Regions from separate parts of the Ferdinandcohnia sp. SAFN-114 genome, predicted to be linked through region 1. Evidence: riboswitches for the same ligand, from Rfam matches in the RefSeq annotation. Region 1 holds a riboswitch; each other region holds the start of a gene.

Region 1 (7,852 bases):
TTTATTGAATGTGCTATGCCTTACAATTTTCTACCCAAGGAAAATTTTAAACATATTACCTAAAACAACTCCGTTTATCGTGCTTCTTTGTACTCATACTAAAAAGAGTACTATAAAAAAGGGAAACTCATGAATTGGAAATTTCCTAAAAGTTGGGGGAGACATTCATGGAGTCAATATGGCTTGAATATGCCTGGGCATTGTTAATCCTAATTGGTTTGGAAGGGTTATTATCAGCGGACAATGCTCTAGTTCTAGCAATCATAGCCAAGCATTTACCTGAAGAACAGAAAAAAAAGGCAATCAATTACGGAATACTCATGGCTTTTGTTTTCCGTTTTGGAGCACTTTTTGCTATTTCCTTTATAGCAAACGTTTGGCAAATACAAGCGATAGGGGCAGCTTATCTTCTTTATTTAGGATTAAAGCATATCATCCAAGCAAAGTTTGGTAAGGAAAATAAGGACATTCATAAGGATGATGAAAAAGAATCTGCTGGTAAAGGATTTTGGCCAACTGTAGGAAAAATTGCATTAGCGGATCTTGCTTTTGCTATTGATTCAATCTTAGCTGCGGTTGCTCTAGCCCTTGGTCTTCCAGAATCACCTCTTGGCAATTTCGGTGGTATGGATGGAGGGCAATTCATTGTTATTCTTCTTGGGGGTATTGCTGGCCTCGTATTGATTAAGTTTGCTGCAACTTGGTTTGTGCAACTTCTTGAGAAGCGACCTGCATTGGAAACAACCGCATATGCAATTGTCGCCTGGGTCGGTGTCAAACTTGCTGTAATTACCCTTGCTCATGAGGATATTGGTATTTTAGACCATGATTTCCCGCATAGTACTGTTTGGACAATTATCTTCTATGGAGTATTAGTTGGCATTGCACTACTCGGTTGGTTTGCACCAAGTAATAAGAAAACGCTTCAAGAAGGCAATGCATAAAAAAAGCGAAAGAATAATGTCTGTTTAACTGCGATAATCCAATTGGGTTATCGCTTTTATTTATTTTAAAAATATACATCATTTTTGTATTCGGTATATTGCAATTTGTCTAAAAAGTTGTATGATATTTAGGGAGTCGAAATATCATATTTATCACATAATTATAGGAGCACATATGAGCATTGTCACCGGATGGAAAACGCAATATAAAGCATACAATCAAAACATCAAACGATTTATCCTAGCAACTGTTTTTACACAATTAGGCATGGGTATGTACACAATCATGTATAACTTTTATGTAAGAGAGCTAGGTTACTCCGAGCAAACGAACGGAACAATTATTGCAATGACTGCTTTAGCATCTGCCTTAATTCTCGTACCCGCAGGGCTTATGAGTGATAAATTTGGCAGAAAGAAAGTGATGGTTCTTGGAGTTGCGATTTCTACATTCGCCTTTTTTGCTAGAAGTATACTAGAAATTGATCAGTTACTGATTGGAACTGCATTTATTACAGGGGTGTCGACTGCATTTATTCAAGTATCTGGAATCCCGTGGTTAGCGGAAAACTCCACATCTTCACAAAGGGTTCACCTTTTTAGTTTTCATTCAGCAATCATGATGGCCGCACAAGTAGTAGGAAATATTGCGGGAGGGGCATTTTCTGATGCCTTTCAATTTATCTTTCATTTGAGTGGACTTTGGAGTGTAAGAATCACATTATTAATTGCAACTATCATTTATATGGCTGGTATTTTACCGATACTTAAAATGAATGAACAGCCAAGGAAACAACCTGAGATTAAAACAGTGGCGTCATTTAGGCAGAAGCTGCGAACAAATAAATCACAAATAAAGTTAATTGCGATGTTTGCATTTGCTCAAATGATCATAGGGTTTGGATCAGGATTAGTTATTCCTTACCTAAATTTGTATTTTGCTGACCGGTTTTTAGCAAGTAATACAGTAATTGGTCTCATTTTATCATTGGGACAAGCAGCAACAGCGATCGCGATGATTATTGGACCAGCCATTGTTAGTAAGGTAGGAGAAGTAGTTGTTTATCTACAACTATCATCATTGCCTTTCCTCTTGCTGACAGGGTATACCGAAAATCTTTACATAGCGGCCATTGGCTTTTTATTTAGACAAGCCTTAATGAATGCAGGAAACCCGATCCAAGCATCTCTTGTTATGGGGCGGGTTGATGATTCTATGAAAGGACTGGCCAACTCTGTTAACCAAATGGTATTTTCATTAGGCTGGGCTTTAATGGGGCCAATATCAACCTCGATTGTGATGCTGTATGGTGCTTATTGGGGCTATGCTTATGTTTTTACAATTACATCTGTCTTATATTTAATAGGTTCTCTCTATTTCCTATTTGTTTTTACTGGGAAATCCTTTCAGAAAGAGGAAAAACAAATCGCGAAAATATCTTAATATGTCGTATTTCCCGGGAAAAATGGACGAATTTTGTAGCATTAACATGAATGTTTAATTAGTGTTGTCGATTTTCACAAAAAATACAAGTAATTTGGAATATCTTGTTTTTTCAAAATATTTTCATTGACTTGTGAATGAAAAAGGGTTAACATCAAATTAATCATAAAAGTAAAAACTTAATAGTTTATCTTATCAAGAGTGGTGGAGGGAATGGCCCTATGAAACCCGGCAACCGGTATTTACACGGTGCTAAATCCAGCAGGCTTTTTTTGCCTGAAAGATAAGAAGAGAGACCATACATACAACCTCTTCTTATCGAAGAGGTTTTTTTATTTAATCAAAGAGGGAGAGATTAATATGAGTGAAAAACAAAAAAATTTCAGACCAGAAACGATTGCAATACATGGGGGTCTTGAGGCAGATCCAGTAACCGGTGCTAGAGCAGTTCCTATCTACCAATCAAATGCGTTCAAATTTAATACTACTGAACATGCAGCAAATCTCTTTGGATTAAAGGAAAACGGTTATATTTATACTCGAATCCACAACCCAACTACTACTGTTTTTGAAGAAAGAGTAGCTCAATTAGAAGGTGGAGTAGGTGCATTAGCAGTTGCTAGCGGAATGGCAGCCATTACGACTTCAATCCTTAACATTGCGGGAGCAGGAGATGAGATTGTATCTGCTTCTACTTTATACGGTGGAACGTATAATCTATTTGCTAATACTCTACCTAAATATGGAATTAAAACGCATTTAGTAGATCCAAAAAATCCTGAAAATTTCCGTCAAGCAATAACACCAAATACAAAAGCAATCTTTGCTGAAACAATCGGAAACCCTAGCTTAGATATACTAGATATTGAGGCAGTTGCTAACATTGCTCATGAAGCAGGTATTCCACTAATTGTTGACAATACTTTTGCAACACCATATTTATGTAGACCAATTGAGCATGGAGCAGACATTGTTATCCATTCAGCTACAAAATGGTTACTAGGTAATGGAACAACCATGGGTGGAATTATAGTAGACGGAGGTAAATTCGATTGGAATTCACCAAAGTTCCCTGGATTTACAACTCCAGATCCTAGTTATCATGATTTAGTCTTTGCGGAAGCATTGGGACCAGTAGCCTTTATAATTAAAGCAAGAGTTCAACTACTACGTGATTTAGGTCCAGCTATTAGTCCATATAATTCATTCCAATTCAATTTAGGTTTAGAAACATTGCATGTTCGAATGAAGGAGCATATTGCGAATACGAAAAAAGTTGTTTCTTATCTTAAAAATCACCCTGGGGTTGAATGGGTGTTGTATCCAGGTGAAGAGGACCATCCAAATAAACAACTAGCTGATAAATATTTACCAAAAGGTGCAGGAGCGGTAATTGTATTCGGTATTAAAGGTGGAAGAGAAGCTGGCGAAAAGCTAATCAATAGTGTTGAGCTTTGGTCACATGTTGCAAATGTAGGAGATGCAAAAAGCTTAATTATTCACCCTGCTAGTACTACACACCAACAATTGAGCCCAGAAGACTTAAAGGCATCTGGTGTATCAGAGGACTTAGTCCGCTTATCTGTTGGTATTGAAAATGTGGAAGATATTTTAGAAGATTTAGAGCAAGCCATTAAAGCTGCAAATGGAACCAGTTAAGCCTTATCAGTGCCGACTGCATAACTGAAAAATTGTTCACAATATTTTCGTTGACACCCTTATATAGAGATGATAAGATTACTCTCGTGTTGTTTTAGTATGATAATAAAAATTAAATAAATCTGATAACTCTTATTTAGAGTGGTGGAGGGATGTGCCCGATGAAACCCAGCAACCGTCAACGTCTGTTGAAAAGGTGCCAATTCACACAAAGCTTTGGGCTTTGGAAGATGAGAGGAAGGAATCACAAAATTGTGCCTTTCTGCTCGTTTTTGCAGAAAGGCATTTATTTTTATATGCGTGGCATATTTGAATAATTATTATCTTTATTTATTTACATTATCGCATACACTAAACATAGTTTTCTCTGAATAGAAGGTGTGACAACGTGATAACACTAAAAAATGTTAAAAAGATTTATCAAACAAATACAAATTCTGTAACAGCAGTTAACAATATTGACCTTCAGATAAATGAAGGTGAAATTTTCGGAATCATTGGATACAGTGGCGCGGGTAAAAGTTCACTCATCCGTTTATTGAATGGGCTTGAAACTCCAACAGAAGGGAATATTTCTGTTGCTGGTCATAATATCACGTCCATTAAAGGAAAAGCATTACGTGATGCTCGTAAAGAAATAAGTATGATCTTTCAGCACTTTAACCTACTATGGTCGCGAACAGTTAGGGAAAATATCTCCTTTCCCCTGGAGATTGCAAAGGTGCCAAGAACTAAAAGAGAAGAACGGGTAAATGAGCTTATTAAGCTTGTAGGACTGGAAGGAAGAGAAGATGCTTACCCATCACAGCTAAGTGGTGGTCAAAAGCAAAGGGTTGGAATTGCAAGAGCACTTGCCAATAATCCGAAGGTTTTACTATGTGATGAAGCAACATCTGCATTAGACCCTCAAACAACTGACTCTATTTTGGACTTGCTAGTTGATATTAATGAGCGTTTAGGGTTAACAATCGTATTAATTACCCATGAAATGCATGTGATTCGTAAAATCTGTCATCGAGTTGCAGTAATGGAAAATGGGAAGTTTGTTGAACAGGGAAGAGTGCTTGATGTATTTAAAAAGCCTCAAGCCAACATTACAAAACGCTTCGTTCAGCAAGTGACAGAGCCTGAAGAAACAAAAGAAACGGTTGAGAATTTATTAGATCGTTATCCAAATGGAAAAATGGTTCAGCTTAGCTTTGTTGGTGAAGATGCTGAAATGCCATTAATTACAAGATTAATCCGAGATTTTAAGGTGGAAGTGAATATTTTACAAGGGAAAATTTCACAAACCCAAAATGGATCTTATGGAACATTATTTATACATCTTGATGGTGATGCTAATGAAGTCACTTCAGCCATCGAATTTATTCGACAACAACGAGTAGAAGCTGAGGTGATTGAAAATGCTTGAACAATTTCAAGAATTACTTAAATGGGAAAAACAAGTTAATGATTATCAAGCACTCAATTGGGGGAATCTTTGGGAAGCAACTTTAGAGACTTTATACATGACCTCAATCTCCGTGCTTGCTACTTTTATAATTGGTTTATTTTTAGGTTTAGTTCTCTTTTTAACAGATAAAGGAAATGCATGGGAAAATACAGTGGTGAATCGGATTGTATCTGCATTTGTTAATATTTTTCGTTCCATACCATTCATCATCCTGATTGTCCTATTGATACCTTTCACGAAAATTATGATGGGTTCCATGCTAGGACCAAATGCTGCGTTACCATCTTTGATTATAGGGTCAGCACCGTTTTATGCCAGAATGGTTGAAATTGCTTTGCGTGAAATCGATAAAGGAGTTATTGAGGCTTCTCATTCAATGGGAGCTACTAACTCGACAATCATTTTTAAAGTGTTAATTCCTGAATCTTTACCAGCCCTAATTTCTGGGATTACCGTTACTGCGATCTCATTAGTAAGCTTTACCGCAATGGCTGGAGTTATCGGTGCAGGTGGGTTAGGACATTTTGCATATTTATATGGTTTCCAGAGCAATAAACCGATCATTACATTTATTGCTACTGTTGCAATACTAATATTGGTATTTATCATTCAATTTGTGGGTGATTTCTTTACAAAACATACAGACAAGAGATAACAGGAGGAAAAACACAATGAAAAAATTACTTTATGTACTACTATTTGGACTACTTTCATTTGCCCTAGTTGCTTGTGGCGGAAATGACGATGCTGGTGATGGAGGAGACACTCAAGAAGCAGAAGGAAATAAAAAGCTTGTTGTAGGTGCGTCAGCTGTTCCACATGCAGAAGTCCTTGAACAAGCAAAACCTTTATTAAAAGATAAAGGAATTGACCTTGAAATAGAAGTTTTTACAGACTATATTTTACCGAACGTTGCATTGCATGAAAAAGAACTTGATGCAAACTACTTCCAAACACCAGGTTATTTAGACCTGCAACTAAAGGACAACCCTGACTTTGACTTTGTAAGTGTTGGAGAAATTCATAAAGAGCCTATTGGGATTTATTCTAAAGAATACAAAAGTTTAAAGGAGCTACCAGATGGTGCAAAAATTATTATGAGTAACTCTTTTAGTGACCATGGCCGTATTTTACCGATTTTTGAAAGAGAAGGTATTATCAAACTTAAAGAAGGGGTTGGCGATCAAGCAAGAGTTGAAGACATCGTCGAAAATCCAAAAAATCTAGATTTTTCTACATTAATTGAAGCAAAACTTCTTGCTACATCCTTTGAAAATGGTGAAGGAGATGCGGTTGTAATTAACACAAACTACGCTCTTGAAGGTGGAGTGAATATTGCAGAAGACGGTATTGCCTTTGAAGGTGATGATGTAGTACCTGCAAACCTCGTTGTTGTGAATAAGGGCGATGAAGATCGAGAAGAAATCAAAGCACTAGTAGAAGTGTTAAAATCTGAAGAAATTCAAAAGTTTATTGAAGAAAAATACGCTGGTGCTGTTACTGTAGTTGAATAATAACAAAAGAGGCTTGCCTATTGGTAAGCCTCTTTTCGATTTTTGAATATTCTCGAGGAAAACAAAGGAAATTGATTGAATTGTATCTCCTGTGTTCCTAGTGTTATCCATTTAGTCAAATAAGGATTGGGAGCTTTAAATACTCCGAAATCAAGCTGTTGAGGCAAAAGGATGATGGTGATAGCATTAAATATGTGCAAGTAAGCACGATAAAAAAGAAGGGATTGGTCCAATATCAATCAAATCCGTTTGAATTATACGGGCGAAATGGAAAAGGCAATGCATCAGGCACATGGGATTGGTTACAAAGATTACTGTCGAAAGTTCAAAGAGCGTATGCGGGTTGAGGTTAATCGAGAAAAGGACTATAAACAAGGTCTAATGATTATTGCTCAAATAGGCAAAGTGAACATCTAAATAGATATATTACGATTGCGAAACCCAGTGCCCACCACACTGGGTTTCTATATTATAGAATGAATTATCGGAATCTGTGAAAAATATACTGAGGATTTGAATACTTACCATTGGATAACATCTATTCTCCCTTACATATCCTTGTAATTTATGTTATCTTAATTGTTGGACAAGATTTAAATTTTTTCTTCTCATTTAATGCATAATACAACAAAACTTATATTAAAAAAATGTATCACGAGTGTGAATGTGTAAAGGTTGATATCACTTTGAATTTGATATAAGATTGTAATGAGAATAAAATGAGAATGAAGTTTTGACTTAATGTGTCAATACTATACAAAATATTTTCGTTTAATGGAGGTAGTAGTTATGGCAGGATCAACTTTAGTTATTAAGGATCTTCATGTCGAAATCG
Region 2 (7,852 bases), on a different contig from region 1:
ATTTTAAATCTGATTGTACTCATTGTTTTGGATTATGTTGTGTAGCCTTACCTTATGGGAAATCATCAGATTTTCCCTTTAATAAAGATGGTGGAGAGCCATGTCGCAATTTATGTTCAGATAGCCGTTGTAAAATTCATGAGGGATTAAGGGAAAAAGGGTTTCGTGGATGTGTTTCTTATGAGTGCTTTGGAGCCGGTCAACATGTCTCACAAACAATCTATAAAGGTAATGATTGGAGAGACAATTCAGAGCGAGCCAGTGAAATGTTCGAGGTATTTCCACTTGTACAACAACTACATGAAATGCTTTGGTATCTCAATCAAGCATTAAACTTGAGGGAAACTCAGTCATTTCATCTTAGTATGCAAAGTCTATACAACGAAACGTTACAATTAACGAAGAAAGCCCCTAAAGAAATTATACGGCTAGACATCGTCTCCCATAGAAGAGGGTTAATGAATACTTACAAGAAACTAGTGAAGTATACCGAAAAGATTTAACCGGAAAAAGGAAAGAGAAACAGAAACGGAAGGGTCTTGATTTCGTAGGTGCCAATCTAAAAGGGGCTGATTTGCAGGGTGCTAACTTCCGAGGAACTCTACTAATAGCAGCTAATCTGAGCCATGCTGATTTAAGAAAAGCTGACTTTATTGGTGCTGATCTTCGTGATGCAGACTTAAGTCATGCAAACCTAGATGATGCTCTTTTTCTAACACAGTCTCAAATCAATTCAGCTAGAGGAAATGTACATACAAAAATACCGAATTTTTTAGTTAGACCAGATCATTGGATAAAATAAAAATGCTAGGGACAGTTAACTGTCCCATATTATTTTTTCACTGGTTTCACAACAGAATCAGCCCGATTGTATTTGACTATTTCGAGGAGTTGTTCTGCCATGAATTGTGGACTGTATTTAAACCCGCCATTAATCCATTCTACGACCATCCCTAATATTGCATATGCTTGGTAATTGGCGTGAATCTCCCTATCAATTTTTTGATTGGTGAGTACGTCATGCAAGTCAGTTAAGACGAGATCCTTTAAGACGGTACAAAACTTATTTTGAAAGCCTGTTAAAGTGTGTGTTCTGACGATATGTGTATAAAAATTTGCGTATTTAAAGACATGGTCAAATATTTTTACCGCGGACGTAGATAGTTTTTTAATTTCCAATACTTCAACACCTTTATAGGGTTCCCGATAAGATTCAATCAAGTCAGTGATGACTTCATCCATAATCTCATGTAGAATATCTTCTTTATATTGAAAATGCTTATAAAATGTACCACGATTTAGGTCCGCAACCCGTACAATATCTGATATCGAAATCTTCTTTAAGTCTTTTTCATTCATTAAGGATAGTAATGCATCTTTCATTGCTCGCTTTGACTTTACAATTCGGCGGTCAAGATAGTCATTATTACTAGACATAAACATCCTCCCATGTTTGATAAAACAAAAATACTAGACAAATTCATATATATTTGTTTATTAGTAAACACTTAATCATGGTTTTGCTGATTGTAAGCGTATTATTCTTCTTATTATACTATAGATAGTTGTTGATTAACGTACAACTGTTTATTAAAATGCATTCTATCATAATTGGAGGAATGAACATGAGGCTAGAGAAAAAAGTAGCAGTTGTTACAGGTGCCGCTTCTGGTATGGGAAAATCAATTGCAATTCTGTACGCAAATGAAGGTGCAAAAGTAGTCGTTTCAGATATTAATATTGAAGCTGCTAATGCAACTGTTGATGAAATCAAGATAAATGGCGGAGAAGCTATCGCTGTTATGACCAATGTTGCAAAAGAAGAAGATATTCAACACTTAATTAATTCTGCTGTAACGAAGTATGGAACAGTAGATATTTTAGTAAATAATGCAGGAATTATGGACAACTTTGAACCAGCTGGAGAAATTGAAGACGAGAAATGGGAAAGAATTTTTGCGGTAAATACAACGAGTGTAATGCGCGCAACCCGTAAAGTACTGCCAATCTTTTTAGAGAAAAAGGCTGGGGTTATTATCAACGTAGCATCTGCAGGCGGACTTCAAGGGGCAAGAGCTGGTGCTGCTTATACCGCCTCTAAACATGCGGTAGTTGGATTCACGAAAAACACCGGTTTCATGTATGCTCAAAGTGGGATTCGTTGTAACGCGATTGCACCAGGCGGTGTTGAAACTAATATCAGTGCTTCGATGACTGGCAGAAGTGATTTTGGAATGGGCCGTATTATGCCAGGATTGGCTATCAATCCACGTACAGGTAAACCGGAAGAAATCGCAAGTATTGCACTATTCCTTGCATCAGATGACGCAAGTTTTGTCAACGGAACAGTCATCACCGGGGATGCGGGTTGGACAGCATATTAGGAAATGAAAAAGCTTGGGTCACATATGGTGATCCAAGCTTTTTGGCATATTTTATTCTAATTTGAAACAAGTTTTGTTCCTTCAAGGAAAGACTTTTAAAAGTTTTTCCAACGTATTGATCCGTAACCAGTATGTGGATGTCCTTTAGATTGAATTTTAAAGTACTCATGTTCTAATTCGGGCAGGGATAATTCAAATAGATGTTTTCCATCTTTTTTATACATGTTACACGCAATTAGTTTCCGAATGATCTCATTTTTACGTTTCTCAACAGTTTCTTTTAATATAGCCATAATCATCTCTCTCCTTTCGTAATTGGCTTTCAAAAGACCCAATAACAAGATAAGAAGAGGCTTTTTTATGATTAGGGTAACCTCACTTATCTTTCAAGCTTGTTAGCTTGCAGGATTTAGCACAGTATTCAACGAATCTGTTGCTGAGGTTTCACAGGGCCAGCCCCTCCACCTCTCTTGATAAGTTTTTATAAGTTTGTACAAATGAAACACCCTAGACGTAATGGATGTTATTTATAGTTTAACCATATTATTCCGATGTGTCTACTTGTATTTATGAAATTTTGCAAAATGTAATGATTTCGTAAAAAATAAGGACGCGAAAAGGGGGCATAAAAAAGAGACAAGATTCATAACCCAAGGGGTTAATCAACCTGTCTCTCAATTCCAAATTTGATTTTAAGATGAAACCAAAAGGGTCCTCTGTAGAAATGACTTCGATTTCTGCAGGAAATACTTTGTTTTTCATATGTTTGCCTCTTAAAATAATAGAATAAAAGGCATAGGATGAAATAGACTTCCGTATGACTGTGGGGATAATTAACAGGAGGTACCGCATTGTCCTGTTCTGGGACAAGGAACCTGTCCCTGTGTCCCATTAAGCTTCGCCGACGACTGTAAATCTTTGGTTAAGGTGTTTGGGGTTTTCGATTTCGTCAATTACTGCGATGGCAAAGTCAGCGTAGCTAATGTAGCTTTCGCCTTTTGAGTTAACGAGTAAATTGTCTTTACCAGTTTGATAAGTACCAGTTCTTTTTCCCTCTGAATCAAATACTGCAGATGGACTGATAAATGTCCAAGTGATATCTGCTGTTTCTTTAAGTTCTTGAAGATTTCGTGCTTGACCATTGGCTGTTGGTTTTACAAAGTCTGGAAACTCTGGTGTGTCGATGAGTTGAAGGGTTTTTGCCTCATCAACATAAAGACTTCCTGCACCACCAACAACTATGATTCTTGTATCTGTTCCTTTAACAGCCTCAATTAATGCATGGCCGGCATCTACGTGGGCTTGTTCTTCTCCAAGTGGCGCACCAAAAGCATTAACTACTACATCGAGATCCTCAACATCAGCTTTTATTAATTCAAAAATATTTTTTTCTAAAACAGATACTTGATTGTTCTGTATTTTAGATGCATCCCTAACGATTGCTTTAACTTCATGTCCTCTTTTAACTGCTTCTTTTAAAATTAGGCTTCCTGCTTTACCATTTGCACCAATAATTCCAATTTTCATTATAGTTACCTCCTATGTGGTTTAGCTTGTAATTATATTGATTACATGTAATGATTATAGTTACATGTATAGTTAATGTCAATACATTCAACTTTTAGGTATAATAAACGTACGATTAGGAATGAAAGAAAGGTGACAGCGATGTCCATCAGTAGTAGATTTTCTGTTGGAATTCATATACTTTCCCTCATAAAGTTATCGAAAGAGGGGGAATGTTCATCAGGATTTTTAGCATCAAGTGTAAATACAAATCCAGTAGTTATTAGAAAAATTATGGGAATGCTTAAAAAAGCAAACTTAATTGAAGTACACCCGGGAGTTGCAGGTGCAAAACTCGCAAGAAAATCAACAGAGATTACAATGCTAGATGTCTATAAGGCAGTTGATGTAGTAAGAGAAGGAGAGCTGTTTAGCGTCCATGACAATCCTAATCCGGAATGCCCCGTCGGCAGAAATATTCAAAATGCCATTGAACCCTTATTTGTACAAGCTCAATTCGCTATGGAGAAAATCTTAGCAAACGTAACCCTAGAAGACATTATAAACGGCATCAACGAAGTTGGGACAGAGGGACAGGTACAGCGACCCAAATGAGATATGAATATTTTAGGTTCATAAAGAGGGTGTCAATCCATGTTGGATTGACACCCTCTTTTATTTTTTAGGATAAGCAATATTTCATAACACACTGGGTGTTAATTGAAATGATTGGAGCGGATGGCACAAGACTCCTGCCGGAATAGTGATCCTTGCGAGAACCCGCAGCGAGGTATGAGCGAGGAGGCTTGCGGATCGCCAGCGGAAAGCGAGTGCCAGAAGCGGAAATCACACCTTTTTCCACTGATAAACATTATTAAGTTAATAGCAACAATCTTTTAGAAAAGAGCATTTAATAAAATAAAACACTAAATATGACTGGAGTTTTGTTTAAAAGTGGAAAAAGCTACAACAATAACAGCATATATGCTAGCGATTTTGGTTATTAGTGGAAAAAGCCATTACTTCAAATCCATATATCCTAAGGCTTTTGGACATATATGGAAAATGTTATAACAAAAACACCAAATATGACAAATTCCTCTAATGAAAATAGATATAAAACCATTCTTTACACTTTCTTTATACTTTTCTGGTCTATTAATTTATACCTACAATTTATTCTAAGCTTAACAACACAACATCGAAAGGATGATAGCTATGTCAGAAACGATTCTTAAAGCAACCAATGTTTCAAAAATATATGGTCAACACAAAGCGCTGGATAAAGTGTCGATTGAAATCAAACGAGGTATGATTTACGGCTTAATCGGGGAGAACGGTGCTGGAAAGTCAACCTTCATGCGCATGGTTATGGGATTAATCAAAATCGATGAAGGAAACATCGAGCTGTTTGGGGAAACAGGTTCGAGGGGATTGCAACAAGCGCGTCGAAAAATGGGTCAATCGATTGAAACACCAGCCCTTTATCCGGAATTAACAGCTAGGGAGAATTTACAAGTGCAAGCTGCAAATGGTGGTGTGAGCAACCGAGAGATTGATGATTTATTACGCTTAATGAACCTTAGTCATACAGGAAAGAAAAAAACGAAAAACTTCTCGTTAGGGATGCGCCAACGCTTAGCCATTGCCTCCACACTGATTACAAACCCTGAGTTATTAATTTTAGATGAGCCGATAAATGGCTTAGACCCATCGGGAATAGTGGAAATGCGTGAAATTATCCAACGATTAGTTACAGAACGGGGGATCACCGTTTTACTTTCAAGTCACATACTTGATGAGCTTTCGCAGATCGCTACACATTACGGTATTCTTCATAACGGAAAAATCATTAATGAACTTTCCAAGGAAGAATTAGCACGTGAAACTCGTCAATACATTGAATTAGAAACAACAGAGGTTCAAAAAACAGTTGTCGTACTAGATGAATTAGGAATAAAGGATTACGTGGTTGTAAATAGTTCTGAAATTAACATCTTCGAAAAATTGGATGATGTCGCTGCAATCAATCGTACATTAGTGTTAGCTGGTGTGAATATTTCAAGGATTGGAACAACTAGACAAAAGCTAGAAGATTATTTCTTACAATTAACAGGGGGAAACACTCATGCTTAATCTATTAACAGCAGAAAGAATTAAATTATTACGAAGTAAAAAACTATGGATCGTTATTAGTATTTTAATTTTGCTTCCAATCTACCAGGTCGTGAATAGTAAAATATCTGTGAATTACGGATCAGATTTAGTCCAAGCTAAAGATACAGTGATTAACGGAGCAACAGGTATTTTGATGATGGAGAAAAATGGATTTACCATATTATTTGTGATATGTGCTTTTATAAGTTTCTTTATTGGAGAAGAATTTCAAAATGGAACGATTCGAAATGCATTATCCCTAGGACGCAGCCGCACGCATTATTATTTGTCTAAACTTGTAACGGCTTCCCTACTTTCACTTGTTGGTGTAATTATCATGACAATACTTGGAGTGATAGGTTTTTCGGTTGTGTTCGGGTTTGGTGAAGTTGCGGGTATTACCAATTATTTAAGCTATGCGACAAAAACGTTCGGTACGCTTTATTTATTAATTTTAGCAAACGTGTCAATTTATGTGATGATTGGCTTCCTAACGAAAAACATCGGTATCTCACTCGTGTGGAGTTTTCTTTATACAATCATGACTGCTTTTGTTCCTCCAGTTTTCCTGCAAACTGAACACTTCAAGCATGTCACATTCTGGTTTACAGAAACCTTCTTAAATTATTCAGACTTCGCTAGTCCAGTAGATATTGCGAGATTTCCTGAGATGGTATTGGTAAGTATTATTACAATAATGTTATCATTAGGGTTAGGAATTCTATTTTTTAACAGAACTGATATTAAGTAGGTCGATTTATATGGCAGCCATTTTAATTATTGAAGACGATATGGCAATTCATTCGCTTATTAAGGAAGCATTGGAATTACAAGATTTTCGAACACTCAGTGCATTCTCAGGAACTGAAGGAAAGTTGTTATTTGAACAAAATCAGGTCGATTTAGTTCTTTTAGATTTGATGCTTCCGGGGATGAATGGAGAAGATTTTCTTCAGCAGCTCCGGCAAAACTCTACAGTTCCTGTAATAGTGATTTCAGCAAAAAATGATCAGGATTCGAAATTGCATCTGTTAACATCAGGAGCAGATGATTATATCATAAAACCTTTTGATCTGAAGGAACTTCTTGCACGGATTCACATTCAATTACGTCATGCAGCCAGTACGTCAGTAAGTCAAATGAAAGAAATTCATTATAAAAACATCAGTGTGAATTTAGACACGCGTGAAGTGGAAACCGATGGAGAACAAGTTCATTTGACTGGACGTGAATACGCGATTTTACTCCTGTTTTTAGAGAATCCTCAAAAGGTGTTTAGTCGCGCCAATATTTATGAAAGTATTTGGAATGAACCATTTTTTGATAGTGAAAAAACGATAAACATGCATATTAGTAATTTACGAAATAAACTCAACCATGGGGGAACGAATTACATTAAAACAGTATGGGGAATTGGTTTTAAATTCGATTAACATTATTTGGCAGGTCCCACTTCTGCTGATTAAAGTTAATGCCACCGACAATGCCACGATTTTTCCAAGGGAAAATTTCTTGCAAACTCGAAAAGTTGTGTGGCAAATACTTTTATGCGTATTTGATTGAAAGGAGCGTGGATGGAATGTGGGGATGGATATTTGTCACACTTGCATTGGCGCTTCTTCTTTATCTTTATTTCTTAAAACGAGAACTACGTAAATTAAAACAAGAGATTAAGGACCTTCCAAACCGTTCTGGATTTGGAGGTAGGCTTTCACTTGATTTTCGTGAGAAGGCATTGATGGATGTAGTTGATGAGTTGAACCAAATGATTGATACGTTTGAAGATAAAAATCGTCAGGCAAAGC
Region 3 (7,852 bases), on a different contig from region 1:
GCTTCACCGGCCTTTAAATACAAATGTTCATCCATTAGCTTGAATAAATGTAGTTTGCTGTATTCACTTAGCAATTCTCCGTCTCGATTAAAGACAAACATCGTATTTGTCACACCTTGCTCCGTCTTTTTGGCTACAGAGCCTGCTACAATATTTACAGAGTATTGTTTTGCTAAGGTTTTTATAAACGTTTTTGTTTCATCGCCATTTTCATCTGCAATTTCATCTAATCTTGTTAAATCATATCCAGTCGTCCAAAGCTCTGGAAGGATGATAATATCAGGTTTGTCCTGATTCATTGTCTTTTCGATTTCTTTAGAAATTTGGGCAAAATTCTCTTGCGGTTTACCGAATTGAATATCATACTGTATACAAGCAATTTTAAGATTCATTTGGTATCCTCCCAGTGAAAATAATACTTTACAAGTTAACTCTAACAATATATTATTTTTGGTTAGTATTTCAAGTATTTTGAAGAAGGTGTAGATATGAAAAATTTCCAACAATCTGAAACCCTGCAAAAATTACCGAAACAGTTTTTTGCTTCTCTTGTAGCTAAGGTGAACAATGTAGTTGCCCAAGGGCATGATGTAATAAATTTAGGTCAGGGGAATCCTGACCAACCAACACCTCAACATATTGTTGAAGCTCTTAAAAAGGCTGCCGATCAGCCTAAATTTCATAAGTATTCTCCATTTCGTGGCCATACATTCTTAAAGAAGGCAGCGGCAGAATTTTACCAACGTGAATATGGTGTTGAACTTGACCCTGAAACAGAAATCGCGATTTTATTTGGTGGAAAGGCTGGATTGGTAGAGATTCCACAATGTCTATTAAATCCTGGGGATGTTGCATTAGTACCTGACCCTGGTTATCCAGACTATTGGTCAGGTGTTGAGCTTGCAAGAGCTGAAATGGCCTATATGCCTCTGAAAGAAGAGAATTACTTTCTACCAGATTACACAGAAATTGATTCAGAAAAGCTTGAAAAAGCAAAGGTAATGTTCTTAAATTACCCGAATAACCCAACAGGGGCTATTGCAACGAAAGAATTTTTTGAAGATACAATTTCTTTTTCGAAAGAACATAATATTTGTGTGGTACATGATTTTGCATATGGTGCGATTGGATATGAGGGGAAAAAGCCGATCAGCTTTTTGGAAGTTGAAGGTGCCAAAGATATCGGTATTGAAATGTACACACTTTCAAAAACCTATAATATGGCAGGCTGGAGAGTGGGCTTTGCGGTTGGAAACCCAAGTGTAATTGAAGCAATAAATCTAATTCAAGACCATATGTACGTGAGTTTGTTCAGTCCCGTTCAAGTAGCAGCTGCAGCCGCACTGACCGAGTCACAGGACTGTGTAAAAGAATTAGTAGACAAATATGAATCAAGACGGAATGCATTCATTGGTGCCTTAAAAGACATCGGATGGGATGTGAACGCACCTGAAGGCTCATTTTTCGCATGGTTACCTGTACCTAAAGGTTACACATCAGTTAGTTTTGCAGACCTATTACTAGAAAAAGCTCATGTTGCTGTAGCACCAGGAATCGGCTTTGGTGAATATGGCGATCGATATGTACGTGTTGGTCTTTTAACTGACGAAAATAGACTTGTTGAAGCTGCAAATCGAATTAAAAAACTAAACTTGTTTAAATAACCATTAAAATTTAAAAGTTAAAAAATGTTTGACAAGAAAAATAATTCCTGTCATAATCCTAATTAAATTCAATTTCGTAAAAATTAAATTTAGATTGAGCTTACTTAAAACATGGCTCAATATAATAATAGAATCTATTTTCTTATTAAGAGCAGGTGGAGGGACTAGCCCAGTGAAGCCCGGCAACCGACTTACAAATTGTAAGCACGGTGCTAATTCTTGCAGCATTAAGCTGAGAGATAAGAAGATGTTAGTTTGCTAACCTCTTCTTATGAAGAGGTTTTTTTCGTCTTATGGAACATTTTGAAATGAGGGTTGAAAAATGAGTGAAGTGATTGCTACGTATTTGGTGCATGACACCGGGGACAACTTAGTGAAAAAAGCTGAAGGTATCGCACTCGGCTTAACAATCGGCTCTTGGACAAATTTACCAAAAATAGAACAAAACCAACTTAAAAAGCATAAAGGTATAGTAATAAGTGTCGAGCATTTAGATTCAGACAACAGAGCAAGTCAATATTTAGGAAAGCAAGTAAAAAAGGGAATTATTAGAATAGCATACCCAAGCGCTAATTTTAGTGCAGACCTACCGGCTGTTTTAACAACTACCTTTGGTAAGCTTTCCTTGGATGGGGAAGTTAAACTATTAGATTTGGAGTTTTCTAGTGAATTAAAATCCACATTCCCTGGTCCGAAATTTGGAATTGAAGGCATTCGTGCAAAACTTGGAGTATATAATAGACCGCTGGTAATGAGTATTTTTAAAGGGGTCATTGGAAGAGACATAGCCTATCTCAAGGATCAGCTTCGTGAGCAGGCACTCGGTAGTGTGAATATCATCAAGGATGATGAAATACTCTTTGAGAACACGTTAACACCTTTGGAAACAAGAATCACTGAAGGGAAAAAGGTACTTGAAGATGTGTTCAAAGAAACCGGACAACGGGCACTTTACGCTGTAAACTTAACCGGAAGAACATTCGAATTAAGGGAAAAAGCTAGGAAGGCAGTAGAGTTAGGTGCTGACCTACTATTGTTTAATGTTTTTGCTTACGGAATTGATGTACTTCAAAGTTTAGCAGAAGACCCGCAAATTTCAATACCAATTATGGCCCATCCAGCTGTAAGTGGGACACTCACTCCTTCTGAGTTTTACGGATTTTCTAATAAGCTATTACTAGGAAAATTACTTAGATATGCTGGGGCAGATCTTGTCTTGTTCCCTTCACCATATGGTAGTGTTGCGCTTGAAAGAGAACAGACACTAGCAATTGCAGAAGAGTTAACAAAAAATGATGAGGTATTTAAACCAACATTTCCTGTTCCTTCAGCCGGAATCCATCCAGGCCTAGTGCCACTACTAATCAATGATTTTGGAAAAGATAGTGTCATCAATGCCGGTGGCGGTGTTCACGGACATCCTGATGGTGCAATTGGGGGCGGAATGGCCTTTAATGCTGCAGTTGATGCAGTACTAGGTGGAAAGACACTTATTGAATTTGCAAAAAATAGCCCTGAGCTTAAAAAGGCAATTGAATTATGGGGATATAAAGAGGTATAAAAATGAATAAACCAATTATCTTCTGTGATTTTGATGGTACAATCACGAATACTGATAACATTATTGCCATCATGAAAAGATTTGCTCCCCCTGCATGGGAGGAGATCAAGGACCAAGTTCTCTTACAAACAATCCCGATACAGTTGGGAGTGAGTAGAATGTTTGCGCTTTTACCATCAGCATCGCGTAAGGAAATTACAGACTATATACTCAACCATGCAGAAATACGAGAAGGATTTAAGGAATTTGTTGCGTTTACAAAAGAAGAGGAAATTCCCTTATACATTGTCAGCGGTGGGATTGATTTTTTTGTAGAGCCATTGCTTGACGGACTCGTTCCAAAAGAGCAAATTTACTGTAACAGATCCGATTTTACAAATGAAAAAATAAAGATTGTATGGCCATACACTTGTGATGATGAGTGCACAAACGAGTGTGGCTGTTGCAAGCCAACGTTGATTCGTAAGTTTGCAAATCAGGACGATTTTAAGATCGTTATTGGTGATTCCATTACAGATCTTCAAGCGGCTAAACTTGGAGACAAGGTCATTGCTAGAGATTTTCTTGTCCAAAAATGTGAAGAACTTGGAATTAATCATTCTTCATTCCATTCCTTTTTTGATGTAATAGAGATTCTAAAAAAGGAGGTTCTAACAAATGCTTCGAATTAAGCAATGGACAGAGCTTGCAGATATAAAAGATGAACTTGCAGCGCGTGATTGGTTTATGGGGACAAGTGGAAATCTTTCCATAAAAGTATCCGACAATCCTATCACATTTCTTGTTACAGCAAGTGGCAAAGATAAAAAGAAAAGAACTGATGAGGACTTTTTATTAGTGGATGAAGCAGGTTATCCAGTTACTCCTACTCACTTGAAGCCTTCGGCAGAAACACTTCTGCATGTTGAAATCTATAACAAAACAAATGCAGGTTGTAGTCTTCATGTTCATACAGTTGATAATAATGTCATTTCTGAACTATATGCTGACAAAGGAGAAGTTGTATTCAAGGGGCAGGAAATTATTAAAGCGCTTGGTTTATGGGATGTGGATTCAGAAATTAGAATACCAATCATCCAAAATGATGCTGATATCCCTACACTTGCAAGAAATTTTGGCAAGTATGTCACTAGCGACTTTGGCGCCGTACTGATCCGAAACCATGGAATCACTGTCTGGGCTAACAATGCATTTGATGCAAAAAAACATTTAGAAGCATATGAGTTTCTTTTTAGCTATCATTTAAAACTATTAGCATTAGCCCCTTTAAGGGTATAAAAAATTCACGAGGTGAGAAAAATGGCAAATATTAAATTACGTAATACAGGTGAGAGACTAGAGGAACAAGAAGAGGTAGCAGCATTTTTAGAAGAACAAGGTGTCCTTTATGAACATTGGGATACTAACAAAATACCAGAGGAATTAAGAGGAAATTGTAGAATTACGGATGAGCAAAAAGATCAAATCCTATCGATTTACGAAGCAGAAATCAAATCACTTGGTGAGCGTAACGGATATCAAAAATGGGATGTCATCGCATTGTCCGATGCTACTCCTAATCTTGATGAGCTTTTAAAGAAATTTGAACAAGTACATGTTCATACAGAAGATGAAGTACGTGCAATCGTAGCAGGACATGGAATTTTCATTATTAAAGGAAGTGGCGATACTGGCTACTTTGATGTTGAATTAGAGGCAGGGGATGTTATTTCTGTTCCTGTTGACACACCACACTTTTTCACACTAATGGATGATCGTGAGGTCGTAGCAGTTCGATTATTTATTGATCCAACTGGTTGGGTAGCTCATCCATTCCAAGACCCAGAGTTTACAGGTACAAAATAGGAATAGAAGGAGCTTTATGGTATTTTCCATAAAGCTTTTTTATATCAAAATGTTTAGAATATTCTTTACACATTAGTGTAAATATGTTACATTTTTGTTCATTGGAAAAAGAAATATTCTGATGCATATACTATAGGTAGTTGGGAATTCTTTCTACTGTAAGAGGAGTGGAGACTATGAAAATTCGCTATAATTTTGTTGAAAAATCAGATGTAAAATATTGTAACGACGATTTTACCGTCCAACAAGCACTTCAATTTTTAAATGAAACAGGATATCGGTCTGTGCCGGTATTGTCAAAAAATGGTACAACATTTGAAGGTTTAATTTATAAAGTTGACATTTTAGAGTACCTCTATGAAAAGAATGGAGATGCAAATGGAAGTATTCTTACCCTTGTCGAAAGTAAGGATGCATTTGTTTACGATGAGGATTCCTTCTTTAAAACATTTTTAACAATTCGTCGTTTGCCGTTTATTGCGGTGCTTAACTCCGAGAAAGAATTTCTTGGAATTATTACACATTCTAATGTTATGGATGTCCTTGAGGATTCATTTGGTATGCGGACAGGTGGATATACTCTAACAATTGCTACGATTGAACATAAAGGTGCGATAAAAGATCTTGTATCTCTAATCCGTGACGTTAACATAGATGGAATGTTAACTCTGGATAATGGTGAAAAATACCTCCGTCGCATTATCCTAAATCTACCGGGAACTCTTGGAGAGGATAAGATTCAAGCTATCAAAAGGAAGCTCGAAACGAAAGAATTCCGTGTTACACATATCGATCGAATTAAATAAGAAAAATTTTAACCTATGGGTGAATTCCTGTAGGTTTTTCTATTGAAGTTTATGTCGGTTCCTGTATTATTTCGATTGTCGAAAAAGGTTGAATGGCAGCTTGGAAGCGATTTCGTACACAAATTTGTAAATTTTTTTAAGAAAAAAATGTCTATTTTTGCGAATCTATTTACATAAATAGTAGATTTTGTAATAATTCATAGAGTAGCAACTCAGCATGCACCAAAGGTAGTATTGGTTGGCATACGATAGTTGTATGCGGCGTTAGAATTTTCTAACGTGTGAATAAAGGAGTGGAAGTTTTGGAAACTAGACGTATAGATTACAAACAGATACTATTAGAGGATATTAATAGAAAAAGAGAAGAAATGATTGCTATCGCTAATAGTACGGGGTTTACAAGTAATGAAACAATTGAATGTAGTCAAGAACTTGATGAACTTATAAATATCTATCAACGAGCAGAAACAGCAGAACGAAACCATTCACTTTTTCGTCAGTTTTTAAAGAGAGTCATGTTATTTTTCTTACTTCAAAAAGTCAGCTATAAATCACAATCATAAAAAATATAACCTACCAAACAATTCATGAAAATGGATTGTTTATTTTTTTGCGAAGGGAAGAGGAATTTGCAAGGTTATGCCAAGACTCAATAAAAAAGGACGCATACGCGTCCTGAAAATTGTGTTATCCTGCATTATTCCACTCATTAAGCTTATGATCAGTAGGTAATAGGAAGGCCAATAATCCTAACAATGGAAGGAAGCCCATCATAATGATGGTTGGTGTTAACCCGATTGCGTCGATGATAGCACCAATCCCAACGCCGCCTATAGCCCCCATACCGAAGGCGAGGCCAACAATTAATCCTGACATCATTCCGATTTTTCCTGGAACTAATTCTTGAGCATAGACAACAGTAACAGAGAAGCTTGATAGTAGCATAAACCCAATAACTGTAACGAGCACGATTGCCACATGAGGACCAACAAACGGGAGAATCAGTGCTAATGGTGCTGTACCTAATAGAGAAACAATGATGACATTTCGTTTACCGAATTTATCAGCCAATGGTCCCCCAAAGAATGTTCCTAAGGCCCCTGTGGCTAAGAATAAGAAAATAAATATTTGTGCTTGTGAAATGCTGTAACCATATTTTTCAATTACATAAAATGAGTAAAAATTTGTGATGCTTGACATGTACCATGTTCGAGCAAATACAAATAGCACGAGAACAACTAATGCGAATTTGACAGCTTTCATGTTTCGCGGAGCAGCTGAAATGGCCTTTTTTACTTTCTTTTGAAGCTCAACTGTTTTTAGTGTTTTAGAATACCATTTAGCAATATATATAAGTAGTCCGACTGCAAGCGCAGCAACTAATGAAAACCAAATGGCCCCAAATTGTCCTAGTGGTACAAGGATTAAAGCAGTAATGACAGGTGCCAGAGCTTGACCTGAATTCCCCCCAACTTGATAAATCGATTGTGCCAATCCACGTCTGTTACCTGCACTCATGTAGGCAACACGGGACCCTTCGGGGTGGAAAATAGCTGAACCTATTCCAATAAATAGAACTGAAAGAATGATCGTTAAAAAGTTAGGTGCAAATGCGAGGCCAATGACTCCAAAAAAAGTAGAGGTTAATCCAATTGGCAAGGCAAATGGCATTGGTTTTTTGTCTGTATACCAACCGACAACAGGTTGAGCAACTGAAGATACAATTTGTAACGCAAAGGATATTAATCCGAGCTGCGTAAACGTTAATCCCATTGATTGTTCTAAAATTGGGAACATCGCTGGAATAATCGCTTGTATGGAGTCATTGAGCATGTGGACAAATCCAATGATAAATAAAATCCCATAAAGTGTTTTATTCGCGTCATTTTCAGTACTTGTAGCTTGTGTTTTTGCTGCGAGCATTTTATTTATTTCCCCTTTGTTACTTACCGATGAAGTAATTTTAATCAATATAA
Region 4 (7,852 bases), on a different contig from region 1:
GTCCGCCCATGTTTTTGATGGTTGAAGTACATCATCAGGAACCCCAGGAATATGAATTGGAATTTCCAGACCAAAAATATCATTCTTCACAGTTTCAGCATTATTTAATTCGCCTTCTAAAGCAGCTTGAACCATTGCGCGAGTATATGATAGTTTCATTCTGCTTCCAACGCCATATTCTCCTCCAGTCCAACCTGTATTCACTAGGAATACTTGAACATTGTGTTCATCGATCTTTCTACCTAACATTTCTGCATATTCTGTTGCAGGAAGTGGTAGGAATGGTGATCCAAAGCAAGTTGAGAATGTTGCTTGTGGAGCAGTAACACCACGTTCTGTTCCTGCTAGTTTACTTGTATATCCACTTAAGAAATGGTACATGGCTTGTTCCTTAGTTAGTTTACTGATAGGAGGTAAAACACCAAAAGCATCCGCAGTTAAAAATACGATTGTATTCGGATGACCTGCAATACTAGGAACAATAATATTATCTATATTATCGATTTGGTATGCAGCTCTTGTATTTTCAGTTAATGAATTATCATCATAATCAGCTATTCTGGATTCTTCATTTACAACCACATTTTCTAACACAGAGCCAAAGCGAATCGCATCGAAAATTTGTGGTTCCTTCTCGCGAGAAAGGTTGATGCATTTAGCATAGCAACCGCCTTCAATATTAAACACGCCAGAGCTAGACCAACCGTGTTCATCATCGCCAATAAGACGACGTTTTGGATCTGCTGAAAGAGTAGTTTTTCCTGTTCCAGATAGACCAAAGAATAGTGCAACGTCACCTTCAGGGCCTACGTTTGAAGAACAATGCATGGAAAGAATATTTTTTTCAGGCAATACATAGTTCATCACAGAGAAGATTGATTTTTTAATTTCTCCAGCATATTCAGTTCCTCCGATTAACACTGTTCGTTTTTCAAAGGAAATAATAATGAATGTTTCAGAGCGAGTACCATCTACCTCAGGATCAGCTTTAAAATTTGGTGCACAAATAACTGTGAATTCAGGTTGATGTGTATTTAGATCCTCTTCTGTTGGTCGAACAAACATTTGTTGAGAGAAAAGGTTATGCCAAGCATATTCATTGATTACTTGGATTGGCATGCGTACTTTTTTGTCTGCACCTGCATATCCATTGAATACGAAAATCTCATCTTTTTCTGTTAAGTATGAAAGTACTTTTGTATAAAGTTTTTCATATACTTCTTCAGAAATTGGTTTGTTTACCTTACCCCAATCAATTCTATCTTTAGTAGATGCTTCTTCTACGATGTATTTGTCTTCAGGTGATCTTCCGGTGTACTTCCCAGTTGTCGCACGTATAGCCCCAGTCGAAGTAAGGATTCCCTCTTGTCTAGATAGTACTTTTTCAACTAAAATAGGAACAGATAGGTTATGAAGTGCGTTTTTTCCATTCACTAATTCTAATAGCTGCTCATTTGTAACTTCAACTGAATTCATGTTAAACCATCCTTTATTAATTTTTAAATTTCCATAAATTATCTCAAATTTACAATTAGTATAACACATTAATAAAAATAGTCTATACTATTTAACGTATTTTACGTAACATATCATTAAAAAGTGCGCGCAGATTCTAAAATAGTCCTTTATAATCGATAATTCTTTTATAGTTTGTCAATATTGAGGAAATAGTGTGACACACTTCGACTTTGTTTTTTTTCGGAATTCTGTTGACACCTTAAGGACTACTGCGATATCATATGTCATTGAACGGATACTCTCTTATCCCGAGCTGGCGGAGGGACAGGCCCAATGAAACCCGGCAACCATCACTTTTCTTACATATCAAATGGTTTTTAGTGAAACCTATTAGTAGGTCTCCACATTCGAAAAAGTGATAAGGTGCTAACCTGAGCAAGGTATGTCCTTGATCGATAAGAGTGAAAGGCTGGATAAACGATAAACCTTTCCTCGAAATAGTAGGAAAGGTTTTTTATTCTTTATTGGTTTTATTGATGTTACTTAACGCGTGATATGTGTTTAAATTATTCTCGGAGTTCGATTCCAACAGAATAATGTTAAAGCCTCCGGCGGATGCCTCGATTTTTTAGCGGAAATTTTTCGCTTCCTGTGGCAACCGTCTTTATGACCCACATCGTGTCGGCCTAAAGATCGGGCGCAAAAACGCCAAGGCACATTTGATCGTAGATAACTGTTCATTTAATATAGGATAGAAAATCGTGAAGGTAACAATACTAAGGGAATGAGTACCGTATCAATGAATGTCAGAACTCGAACTATTCGATTCTGAATCCGAAAAGGAGGAAGCGTTTGTGACAAATAGACGCCGTTTATTTACTTCAGAATCTGTTACAGAAGGACATCCAGATAAAATCTGTGACCAGATTTCAGATTCTATTTTAGATGCGATTTTAGCAAGTGATGCAAATGCACGCGTAGCGTGTGAAACTTCTGTCACAACAGGTCTTGTACTTGTTGCGGGAGAAATTACAACTTCTACATATGTAGATATCCCAAAGATTGTCCGTGAAACGATTAAAGAGATTGGCTATACACGAGCAAAATACGGATTTGACTATGAAACTTGTGCAGTTTTAACATCCATTGATGAGCAATCTCCAGATATTGCAATGGGGGTTGACCAAGCGTTAGAAGCACGTGAAGGTCAAATGACTGATGAGCAAATTGAAGCAATTGGTGCTGGAGACCAAGGATTAATGTTTGGTTATGCTTGTAACGAAACAAAAGAATTAATGCCTCTACCAATTTCATTAGCTCACAAGTTATCACGCAGACTAACAAAGGTACGTAAAGATGAGATTCTTCCATATTTACGTCCAGATGGAAAAACTCAGGTTACTGTTGAATACGATGAGAACAACAATCCAGTTCGTATCGATACGATTGTTATTTCAACCCAGCACCATCCTGAAATTTCATTAGAGCAAATTCAACGTAATTTAAAAGAACATGTAATTAACCCTGTCGTTCCTAGTGAACTAATTGATGAGAATACTAAATATTTCATTAATCCTACTGGCCGTTTTGTAATTGGTGGTCCTCAAGGGGATGCTGGGTTAACTGGCCGTAAAATTATTGTTGATACGTACGGTGGTTATGCACGCCATGGCGGTGGCGCTTTCTCGGGTAAGGATCCAACTAAGGTTGACCGTTCAGCTGCATATGCTGCTCGTTATGTTGCGAAAAACATCGTAGCAGCTGGTTTAGCGGATAAATGTGAAGTTCAGCTTGCGTATGCAATCGGTGTTGCACAACCAGTTTCTATCTCTGTAGACACATTTGGAACCGGAACTGTGTCAGAGGATGTACTTGTAGAATTGGTTCGTGATAATTTTGATTTACGTCCTGCTGGAATTATCAAGATGCTTGATCTACGTCGTCCAATTTATAAGCAAACCGCTGCATATGGTCACTTTGGTAGAAATGATCTTGATTTACCATGGGAGCGTACTGACAAAGCAGAAGCGCTTAAAACACAAGCTGCAAAATAAGAAAGAAAAAAGCTCGCCTTAATGGTGAGCTTTTAACTTTATTCATCTGAAATGCTATGAGTGGTTGGATGAAAGCAAATAGATTATCCAATTTAGTATCAAACTTGACTGAATAAAGTTAAAGCCTCCGGCGGATGCCATAGATTTTCAAGGGTAATTTTTTGAGCAAGCTCAAAAAAATCTGGGCGTAAATACGCCAAGGCGTATTTGATTAACCGCGTTTTTCTTTTTGTAATTCCTTATAATGCTGCCCTTTTTCCACATATTCACGGCGAATTCTGGCCATATCTTTTTTATCTTCATCATTTAATTCACGAATAACTTTAGCTGGTCTTCCGAATGCAAGAGTGTTTGGTGGAATCTTTTTGCCTTGTGGAACTAGGCTTCCGGCACCTATAAAAGCCCCTTCACCAACCTCTGCCCCATCAAGAATAATGGACCCCATTCCGATTAGCGCATTTTTACGGATAATAGAGCTATGTAGGATCACCTGATGACCAATTGTGACATCATCTTCAATAATTAAAGGATTATTTGGGCTTTGATGCAAGGTTGAGTTATCCTGAATGCTCACTCTTTTTCCGATAATGGTCGGTGCCACATCCCCCCGTATGACAGTATTAAACCAAATGTTTGTTTCCTCACCAATTTTTACGTCACCAGTAACTGTCGCATATTCCGCAATATATACAGAGTCGGCAATTTCAGGATATTTCCCTTTGTATGGATAAATCATAATAGTTACATCCTTTCGTTTGATATTCGATAAATAATCATTTATGGTAAGTGTATCAACTTTTACAATTATCGTAAATCTTACATATATTCAATGTTCCTAAATATTGAGGTGATATCGATGGTACCAACAAAACCGATTAGTTTAATGAAGAAAGTGTATCGTGAGGTATTTCCGATTGTACATCGTGAATTATCAATTTGGAAAAAGAAAGCGGAGGCTATTCCAAATGAGGAACTTCGGAGACAGGCATTAGCGAGTATTCAAACTAAAACGTTTCACTGTGAAGGTGGAGCAATTCTCGCCTTATTATCAGAAGGACAAATGGAGGAATGCATTCGATTTATCGTTGCGTATCAAACGATTAGTGACTATCTAGATAATCTTTGTGATCGAAGCACCTCGCTTGATCCGTTAGATTTTAGCTCGTTACATGATTCTATGCCAGATGCCTTACGACCAGGATGTCCAACAAAAAACTATTATCAATTTCGAGAAGAACAGGATGATGGGGGTTACTTGGAGAGCCTAGTAACAACCTGTCAGGATGTTCTTCACAACCTTCATCATTATGATAAGATTGCTGATTATTTACAGGAGTTGGCAAGTTATTATTGTGCTTTACAAGTTCATAAACATGTAAAGGTAGAAGAGCGAGTTCCAAGACTTGAGAATTGGTTTAAAGATCACCAAAAGGATTTGCCAAACATGGAATGGTATGAATTCTCAGCCTGTTCAGGGTCTACACTAGGGATTTTTTGTTTAGTTGCTTACGCTTTTCATGAAGAATTCAACGAGGAGATGGCCAACAAAGTTCGGAATGGGTATTTTCCATATATCCAAGGCTTGCACATCCTTCTTGATTATTTCATTGATCAAGAAGAGGACCGTAAAGGTGGAGACTTAAATTTCTGTTTTTATTATCCACATGAAAATGAATTGGTAGATCGCCTTAAGCACTTTATCACCGAAGCAGATAAACATACAGCCGGGTTACCAAACGAAAAATTTCACCGAATGATTAATAGGGGTTTATTAGGTCTATATCTATCAGATGAAAAGGTAAGGGCACAACGAAGTGTATTAAAAATTGCGAAGAAAATTATTAGACTCGGTGGGAAGACTTCTTTTTTCTTTTATGTAAATGGACGAGCCTACCGTAGATTTCAACATGTGTTTGAATAAGAAAAAGATAGAGCGACGGGGCTCTATCTTTTTTCATAAGTGAAGTTATGGATGAATTCTTCCAAGACTGTCTTGAAAACGCTTGTCAGACAAGGCGCTCCGCTGAGCGAAGACGCGAATAGAAGTAGCCCTCATGAGCGGACGAGGGAGGCAAGCAACGAAGTATGCGAGCGTTTTTCAACAGTCTGGGCTCTATCTTTTTTCAATTGCGATAATAAAAGGTGGATTGTTCATTTGATTCATAAATCGGTACATTAATACATGAGCGCTGGTTTGGTCCAGCGTTGAACAATATTCTAACAGCTGATCTCGTTCGACTGCACCCTCTTCATGACCATGGTACACAACAAGTACTATAATACCTTCAGGTTTCATGACAGTAAGTAATTGCTCAATTGCCTCAATTGTAGAATCAGCCTTTGTAACAATTTCCTTATTTCCTCCAGGCAAATATCCCAAATTAAAGACTGCCCCTGCGATTTTGCCGCGGGCTTCAGTGGGAATCATCGCTAAAAGTTGACTATGGCTCTCGTGAAACAAACGAACGCGATCAAACAGGTCTTGCTCTTTTAAACGAGTGGTTGTGTTTTCAATAGCTTCTTTTTGAATGTCAAAGCCAAAAACTTGTCCATTTTCACCAACCAAAGAAGCAAGCATTGCTGTGTCGTGACCATTTCCGATTGTAGCGTCAACTGCATAATCTCCTTCTCTAACTGCAAGTTTAAGTAATTTACGGGCAAATGGAAGTATACGATCTAATTTCATACGTTTTCTGCTACCTTCTTATATAATTTTCCTTGATAGCTGTCACGACGTTTCAATTCGGCATCTATTGTATTTAATACCTCCCATTTATTCACACTCCACATTGGCCCGACCATTAAATCAATGGGACCATCCCCGGTAATACGATGAACAATCATTTCTGGTGGTAAAACTTCGAGTTGGTCACAAACTAATTGTACATAATCATCAAAAGAGAGAAATTCCAATAGTCCTTTTTCATATTGCTTCACCATAGGTGTTCCTTTTAACAAATGTAGCAAATGAATTTTGATACCTTGTACATCAAGTTTCGCTACTTCTTGAGCTGTATCCATCATCATTTCTGGTGTTTCCTGTGGGAGGCCATTTATAATATGGGAGCAAATCCGAATATTATGTTTACGAAGCTTATTTACTCCTTCAACATAACACTGAAAATCATGTGCTCGGTTAATAAGGTGCGCTGTTTTTTCATGTACAGTTTGTAAACCAAGCTCAACCCAGAGGTAGGTTCTTTCATTTAGTTCTGCTAAATATTCGACAACATCATCAGGAAGACAATCAGGCCTTGTAGCAATAGAGATTCCGACTACTCCTTCTTGACTTAAAACGGGTTCAAACCTTTCACGCAATACTTCAACAGGTGCGTGGGTGTTTGTGAACGCTTGGAAGTATGCCATGTACTTACCATCTTTCCATTTTTCGTGCATTTTATCTTTAATTGTATGGAATTGTGTAAGTATATCGTCTGCACGGTTTCCAGCAAAGTCACCTGACCCTGAGACACTACAAAAAGTACATCCACCATGTGCGACTGTTCCGTCACGGTTTGGGCAGTCAAACCCTCCATCAAGGGCTACTTTAAATACTTTATGTCCAAATGTACGACGGAGGTGGTAATTCCATGTATGGTAACGTTTATTATCTGTTGAATATGAAAATGGATTTCCTTGAGGCATAAAATCGCCCCTCCTAACTAAGATAAGAATTTGCTATGTAAATTTTAGCACGGGGGCTTTTAAGAACTCAAATGGAAATTCGAAGATCAAAAACTAAGAACACACTTTATGTGGCAAGCATCTTTTTTGACCCATCTCGTGTGCGTGGGGGCTTTATAAATTGGAAATAACTTTATGAGAGAAGAAATGAAGGATGAACAAACTATAGTAGAGAAGGCTTTTGCTTCTCATTTGGAATGTAGGAGGGGGAAGAATGGCTACTCGACAATCAGTAGATGCCTTTTTACAGCGCTGTGAGGATTCAATCCGAAATGCTCAGGAACAAATTACGACTGCTAGAAGACAGGAGCATTATAATACAACGGAATATACAGATGCTCAAATGCAATTGGAAGAAGCCACTAATGAATTAGCAAAGTTAGCTCAAAGTTGTAATGATCAGCAACGAGAGCAATTGCACCGAATGAGGTTGCAATTACAGCAACTTCAAAATGATATGACCTTGGATGTAAACGTGATTCAACAGTATAAGATGTAGGGGATGAATTCATGAAAAAGCGTTCGAAACAAAATAATCCAGAGCAAAAAACAAAAAACGGTGTAAACAGCAATGATTTGGAGTTCGGGCAGGACTTTGATCCTGTGAAAAAATCAAAGCAAAATTATCTAAAAAAGGGACAACCAATCAAATCAAA

What was found. Region 1 has a riboswitch for S-adenosylmethionine ahead of ACR65M_RS19565 (O-acetylhomoserine aminocarboxypropyltransferase/cysteine synthase family protein). Riboswitches for the same ligand answer to the same signal wherever they lie in the genome.
Region 2: another riboswitch for S-adenosylmethionine. It lies ahead of ACR65M_RS07090 (Fur-regulated basic protein FbpA); the one in region 1 lies ahead of ACR65M_RS19565 (O-acetylhomoserine aminocarboxypropyltransferase/cysteine synthase family protein).
Region 3: another riboswitch for S-adenosylmethionine. It lies ahead of mtnW (2,3-diketo-5-methylthiopentyl-1-phosphate enolase); the one in region 1 lies ahead of ACR65M_RS19565 (O-acetylhomoserine aminocarboxypropyltransferase/cysteine synthase family protein).
Region 4: another riboswitch for S-adenosylmethionine. It lies ahead of metK (methionine adenosyltransferase); the one in region 1 lies ahead of ACR65M_RS19565 (O-acetylhomoserine aminocarboxypropyltransferase/cysteine synthase family protein).

What each region holds. Positions count from the first base shown of each region.
Region 1 is NZ_JBPFDQ010000071.1:1,361-9,212, forward strand. Features, by position in the region: gene ACR65M_RS19555 (TerC family protein) at 168-944, shown strand; gene ACR65M_RS19560 (MFS transporter) at 994-2,388, shown strand; SAM riboswitch class I at 2,578-2,678, shown strand; gene ACR65M_RS19565 (O-acetylhomoserine aminocarboxypropyltransferase/cysteine synthase family protein) at 2,749-4,047, shown strand; SAM riboswitch class I at 4,177-4,284, shown strand; gene ACR65M_RS19570 (methionine ABC transporter ATP-binding protein) at 4,436-5,461, shown strand; gene ACR65M_RS19575 (methionine ABC transporter permease) at 5,559-6,158, shown strand; gene ACR65M_RS19580 (MetQ/NlpA family ABC transporter substrate-binding protein) at 6,175-7,017, shown strand; gene ACR65M_RS19585 (YuzK family famiily protein) at 7,267-7,434, shown strand; gene sufC (Fe-S cluster assembly ATPase SufC) at 7,807-7,852, shown strand, end outside.
Region 2 is NZ_JBPFDQ010000015.1:54,796-62,647, forward strand. Features, by position in the region: partial or broken gene ACR65M_RS07075 (pentapeptide repeat-containing protein) at 1-802, shown strand, start outside; gene ACR65M_RS07080 (TetR/AcrR family transcriptional regulator) at 832-1,437, opposite strand; gene ACR65M_RS07085 (SDR family oxidoreductase) at 1,626-2,384, shown strand; gene ACR65M_RS07090 (Fur-regulated basic protein FbpA) at 2,480-2,677, opposite strand; SAM riboswitch class I at 2,761-2,864, opposite strand; gene ACR65M_RS07095 (NAD(P)-dependent oxidoreductase) at 3,276-3,911, opposite strand; gene ACR65M_RS07100 (Rrf2 family transcriptional regulator) at 4,053-4,505, shown strand; gene ACR65M_RS07105 (ABC transporter ATP-binding protein) at 5,109-6,026, shown strand; gene ACR65M_RS07110 (DUF2705 family protein) at 6,019-6,798, shown strand; gene ACR65M_RS07115 (response regulator transcription factor) at 6,809-7,480, shown strand; gene ACR65M_RS07120 (sensor histidine kinase) at 7,627-7,852, shown strand, end outside.
Region 3 is NZ_JBPFDQ010000009.1:26,943-34,794, forward strand. Features, by position in the region: gene ACR65M_RS04510 (carbon-nitrogen family hydrolase) at 1-392, opposite strand, end outside; gene ACR65M_RS04515 (pyridoxal phosphate-dependent aminotransferase) at 489-1,664, shown strand; SAM riboswitch class I at 1,804-1,910, shown strand; gene mtnW (2,3-diketo-5-methylthiopentyl-1-phosphate enolase) at 1,987-3,225, shown strand; gene ACR65M_RS04525 (2-hydroxy-3-keto-5-methylthiopentenyl-1-phosphate phosphatase) at 3,228-3,896, shown strand; gene ACR65M_RS04530 (methylthioribulose 1-phosphate dehydratase) at 3,883-4,503, shown strand; gene mtnD (acireductone dioxygenase) at 4,525-5,070, shown strand; gene cbpA (cyclic di-AMP binding protein CbpA) at 5,247-5,876, shown strand; gene ACR65M_RS04545 (Spo0E family sporulation regulatory protein-aspartic acid phosphatase) at 6,179-6,439, shown strand; gene ACR65M_RS04550 (MFS transporter) at 6,564-7,799, opposite strand.
Region 4 is NZ_JBPFDQ010000081.1:12,116-19,967, reverse strand. Features, by position in the region: gene pckA (phosphoenolpyruvate carboxykinase (ATP)) at 1-1,476, opposite strand, end outside; SAM riboswitch class I at 1,759-1,920, shown strand; gene metK (methionine adenosyltransferase) at 2,313-3,512, shown strand; gene ACR65M_RS21010 (gamma carbonic anhydrase) at 3,724-4,248, opposite strand; gene tbcS (tetraprenyl-beta-curcumene synthase) at 4,369-5,433, shown strand; gene mnmM (tRNA 5-(aminomethyl)-2-thiouridylate-methyltransferase MnmM) at 5,626-6,198, opposite strand; gene mnmL (tRNA modification radical SAM protein MnmL/YtqA) at 6,195-7,157, opposite strand; gene ACR65M_RS20990 (YtzC family protein) at 7,411-7,695, shown strand; gene ACR65M_RS20985 (glycogen biosynthesis protein GlgD) at 7,707-7,852, shown strand, end outside.